DNA from 2 places in the Pseudarthrobacter sp. C1 genome. Region 2 is predicted to be linked to the other one. Evidence: predicted binding sites of a transcription regulator. Region 2 holds the regulator's gene; the other holds the start of a gene.

Region 1 (2,460 bases), on a different contig from region 2:
CCGGCCCCGTCCAGCACCGCCGGCTCGTCCGTCAAGCCCATCAGGGAAAACACGGGCACGGTGACCAGCACCTGTGGCCGAATCGACGACGACGGGCCGGGACCTGCCACCTCCGCGCCGCCGGAACTTCCCGTCTCACCGTGCCCGGCACTGGTTGCCTCGCTGTGCCCGGTAACCCGGGAGATGTTCCCGCCGCCCAGGAGCGCCTCGGCGAGATTGTCGGCCCTGAGCTGGGTCAGGGTGCGGGCCTCGTCCGGGCCCTGCATCCCCCGGGAAATGGCGGTCAGCCGGTTCCAGATCGCGGACGCCTGGTCCGCGGGCAGGTAGGCGGCCACCCAGGCCATCGCGTCGTTATCCGGCCAGTACTCCACGCGTCTATCCGCCAGGGACTTGGCGTGCCGCTTCGCCAGGCTCTCCGGATGGTGCCGTTCCCGCCACCCCCGGGCCTTGGCCCTGAACCGGTACGCGGGCATCTCCCCCACAGGGCACCCGCGGACCGCCCCCGGGGCGTCCGGGTCCAGGAAATGGGCCTCCAGGGCCGCCGCCCCGGACGGGCCAAGCCCGACGGTCTGGTCCACCATGGTCCGGGCATGCGCCCAGGAAATCGTCCCGCCCTGCAGGGCTGCCAGGGTCCGGGGCAGCGACGCGGTCAAGGCATGGGCTTCAGCGAGCAAAGCACCGGCGGCCCGGTCACCGATGGCCAGCGCACACCCGACCTCCGCCACCAGGCTCCGGTCCTGCGCCGTGGCCTCGTGAGGGGACCCGGGCGGAGGATTCATCGCCTTCGTCGCCCCGGCAAGGGCCGCCGCGGCCACTGCCTTCACCGCCGCCAACTTCGCTTCCGACCGCGCCACCCCACCCAGGACATCCAACGCCGCATCAGCAACCCGCTGCAACGGATCCTCAACGCCCCCGCCCCCGCCACGGCCATCGGAAACGGCAGGCCCGCCCGCGGCAAGGCCTCCGCCAGCCAGCGCAGCCATAAACGCAGCAACAGAAGCGTCAACCGCTTCCTCCCCCTGCACCACCGCCGCGTTCGATTCCATACCCCCATCATCGCGAGGGGGTCCGACATTATTAGGCCCTCAGCCCACCGCTGCGAAAAAGTTTTTGAATCTTCTTGGGGCCACCTCTGCCCGGGCGATAGCGGGCCAGGCGTGATCGGCCCCGTTTTGGGGATGGGCGCCTCGCTCCGGTACCCTATTGAGGTTGGTGACGTGTCCGAGCGGCCGAAGGTGCAACACTCGAAATGTTGTTTGGTGTAAAAGCCAACGTGGGTTCAAATCCCACCGTCACCGCCAAGTAGCAGGGCCCCGCTTCTCTTTGTGAAAGAGAAGCGGGGCCCTTTTGGTTTGTGGATCAGTTCCCGCTCCGGCGTCCTGCGTCGGGTACCCGGCACGGGGTTGGAGTCCGGTGAAGCAAATACATTGGAAAAGAAACCGAAAAGCACCCGCCGAATTGGGATTTCCTCACAAATTTTCCGTGTTCAGCGGTGGATACGATGGGCTGACCGGACAGAGCCGTCCGGCCAGATCGACCAGAAGGAACCCATGACTGCGGTGACGGTGGACGATATCCTTTCGGATCTCCCCTTGGGCTTTGGAAGCCTCATCCTCCGGCCGGCGGACGGCTCCGCGGTGGAACGTTTCCTGATCATGGACGCCGAGGATGAAAAGCTCGACGGCGACAGGGCGTTTGTCCTGCTGATTGGAGTCCGCGGACGGTCGGCTTTGCCCGCATTGCGCCGGCTGCTGCGGAACCCGCCGCCGGTGGTGGCCGTCAAGGGAAGCCGGCAGGAGCTGTCCGAAGCCGAAGAGTTGCTGCGCGACGCCGGTACCGGCCTGCTCCTGGTGGACCCCGCGGCCGACTGGGACCGCCTGCTGTCTATCGCGAAAGACAGGATCCAGCCGCCCAGCTATCAGAGCGAAGTCCTGACGCTGCTCGAAGAAGACCTGTTCGCGATCGCCCAGACCACTGCCCGGCTCACCTCCAGTCACGTGGTGATCGAGGACGCGGCCAACAAGGTTCTGGCGTATTCCACCGTTTCCAACGACATCGACGAGCTGCGCAAAGCCTCCATCCTGGCCAGGCGCGGGCCACGGAAATACGAGCTGCTGCTCAAGGACCTTGGAGCCTACCGTGAACTCCATGGCACCCGGTTCCCCGTGCGTGTACCTGCCAGGCCCCAGGACGGACTGCGCGAACGCGTAGCCATCACCCTTTTCGCCGGTAACAGGATCATGGGCTACATCTGGCTCCAGGAGACCGGCGACGGCTTCGGCCCGGACGTTGACCAGGTGTTGCAGGGTTCCGCTGCCCGTACCTCGGCTGAGCTGATCCGTTACCGCAACCAGCAATCCGTGCACATGCGGGAAGACCGCATTGCCCGGATCCTTTCAGGCCCCGCGGAGGCAGCAGCCAGCGCGCACAGCGAAAAGATCTCCGCTGACCGCCCGGCCG
Region 2 (2,460 bases):
CTCCACCATGACCGGCCTGGTAAAGCAGTTCGCCGACGAGCCCGATACCTGCCTGTTCGGGACCATGTCCCTTTGGCAGGGCGTGGACGTCCCCGGCGGCTCGTGCCGGCTTGTGGTGATAGACCGCATCCCGTTTCCGCGGCCGGACGATCCCCTCATGACGGCGCGCTCACGGGCAGTAGCCCAGGCAGGTGGAAACGGCTTTATGTCGGTTTCGGCCACCCACGCCGCGATCCGGCTCGCCCAGGGGGCAGGCCGGCTGATCCGTTCCACGGGCGACAGGGGAGTGGTGGCCGTGCTTGACTCCCGGCTTGCCACTGAACGCTATGCAGGGTTCCTGCGCGGGGCGCTGCCGCCCTTCTGGTCCACAACAGACCGGAAGACGGCGATTGCCGCCCTGGAGCGGCTGGCCCGGGAAGACGCCTGAGGCCGTCTCGCTGCAGCGGGCGGAGTTTCCCTGCTACAGCGAGCGGAGTACCGACACAACCTTGCCCATGATGGTGGCGTGGTCCCCGAGGATGGGCTCGTACTGGGTGTTCTGCGGGAGCAGCCACGTGTGGCCGTCGCGCTGGCGGAATGTCTTGACGGTGGCTTCGTCATCCAGGAGCGCGGCCACGATATCCCCGTTGGCCGCATCCTGCTGGCGGCGGACCACAACCCAGTCGCCATCGCAGATGGCTGCATCCACCATCGAATCCCCGGCTACCCGAAGCATGAACAGTTCCCCCTGGCCCACCAGTTGCCTGGGGAGCGGCATCACGTCCTCCACCAGCTGGTCGGCAAGGATGGGGCCGCCTGCGGCGATCCGGCCCACCAGGGGAACCATCGCCGTGTCCAGGGCGGTGGGCAGTTCGGTGACAGTCGCTGCACCGGGTGAACGGACGGCGGACGCCTGGCTTGCCGGCTTTGCGGCTCCGCCGTCCAGGGTCAGCGGCATCAGGACTTCCATGGCCCGCGGCCGCTTGGGGTCGCGGCGGAGGTAGCCAAGCTTCTCCAGCTGGGAAAGCTGGTGCGTCACGCTCGAAAGGCTCGCCAGTCCCACGGTGTCGCCGATCTCCCGCATGGACGGCGGGTACCCGTTTTCGTTGACCGAGCGCTGGATGGTTTCGAGGATCTTCTTTTGCCGTGGAGTCAGGCCCTTGGCGGTCCTCTTCGGTTGCGCGGTTGCCCTGCCCCCGGCGGCTGCTGCTGCCATATTCGCCAATGCCTTTCGGTTCCGCCGGGCCTCTCCATGGCCATGCCCTGGAAGTTCCCGCCCCTAAATGTCAGACCCTGCTGATCGACTGTCCAGGTGGTTGTTCTTTGGTTCAAAGCTAGGCCAGCCGCATTGCTTTTTCAAACATTTGTTCTAGCGAGTCTCGACAATGTTCGTTGATAGGTGCTAAAACAGAGAAAGCAAAGTTCGAATATATGTTCTACTCATTGCCCTGGTCATTCGAAGACTACGTCGGAAAAGGTCCGGCCGGGGGCGGAGGGAAGGACGTCCGGGCAGCACAGTACGGTCCAGGAGGGCTCAGATCATGTCAGCTACATCTGTTTCGCGGGGTTCACGCCACCAGCTGCTTTCGGTGCAGCAAATCCTGTCCCAGGCGGACAATCGGCAGGCCGGACGGCCTGCGCCTCTTCCGCCCCTTCGCCTGACCCGTCGTGGTCGCATCGTGCTGATCGGCATTCCGCTGGTCCTGCTCGCTGCCCTGCTTCTTTCGCTGGCAGGCTTTTTCAATGCCCCGGCCAAGGCGTCGGAGTCTGCGACGGATCTTGCAACGACGCCCACTGTCACAGTCACGGTCCAGCCTGGCGAGTCACTGTGGGGCATTGCGGCCGGTGTCGCACCGGAGCGTGATCCGCGGGACGTTGTGGCGGACATCGTGCAGCTCAATAACCTCCCGGCCGGCGCGGTCTTCCCCGGCCAGCAATTGTTCGTGCCCGCAAGTTAGGACCCGGCATTTTGCCTCTCCAAGGGGCGGCAGGGCGCGGCGCTCCGGGAGCGAACAGGAAACCGTCACATTTTCCGGTGTCCGGCCCGGGCACTAAACTGTTCAGGTGAATGACCAGCTAGAGCGCCTGAACCGGCTTCCCCTCCGCAGCAACCTCCGCGGGCTTACGCCCTATGGCGCGCCCCAGTTGGACGTTCCAATCCTCCTGAACGTGAATGAAAACACCCACGGGGTTCCGGCTGACGTCAGGGCGGCCATTAGCGCAGCGGTGTCAGAAGCGGCAGCAGGACTCAACAGATACCCGGACCGGGAATTCACCGACCTGCGGAAGGCGTTGGCGGAGTATCTGGGGCACGGGCTGGATGAATCCAACCTTTGGGCGGCCAACGGCTCCAACGAAGTCCTTCAGCAGATACTCCAGGCCTTTGGCGGCCCAGGACGTACAGCGCTCGGATTCCCTCCCACGTACTCCATGTATCCCCTGCTGGCCAGCGGAACGGACACGGAATACATTGTGGGCGAG

What was found. Region 2 encodes LexA, which represses DNA repair genes until DNA is damaged. Its sites were predicted from a motif close to TCGAACANNTGTTCGA; they were not measured.
Region 1: a site for LexA is predicted at 1,099-1,114, ahead of U7114_RS17480 (HNH endonuclease signature motif containing protein). Genes of this name have one in related genera too.

The regions. Positions count from the first base shown of each region.
Region 1 covers NZ_JAYESK010000013.1:1,838-4,297, reverse strand. The annotation lists gene U7114_RS17480 (HNH endonuclease signature motif containing protein) at 1-1,046, opposite strand, end outside; tRNA gene U7114_RS17475 (tRNA-Ser) at 1,212-1,301, shown strand; gene U7114_RS17470 (PucR family transcriptional regulator) at 1,551-2,460, shown strand, end outside.
Region 2 covers NZ_JAYESK010000007.1:43,166-45,625, reverse strand. The annotation lists gene U7114_RS13060 (ATP-dependent DNA helicase) at 1-427, shown strand, start outside; gene lexA (transcriptional repressor LexA) at 461-1,195, opposite strand; gene U7114_RS13050 (LysM peptidoglycan-binding domain-containing protein) at 1,521-1,937, shown strand; gene U7114_RS13045 (histidinol-phosphate transaminase) at 2,044-2,460, shown strand, end outside.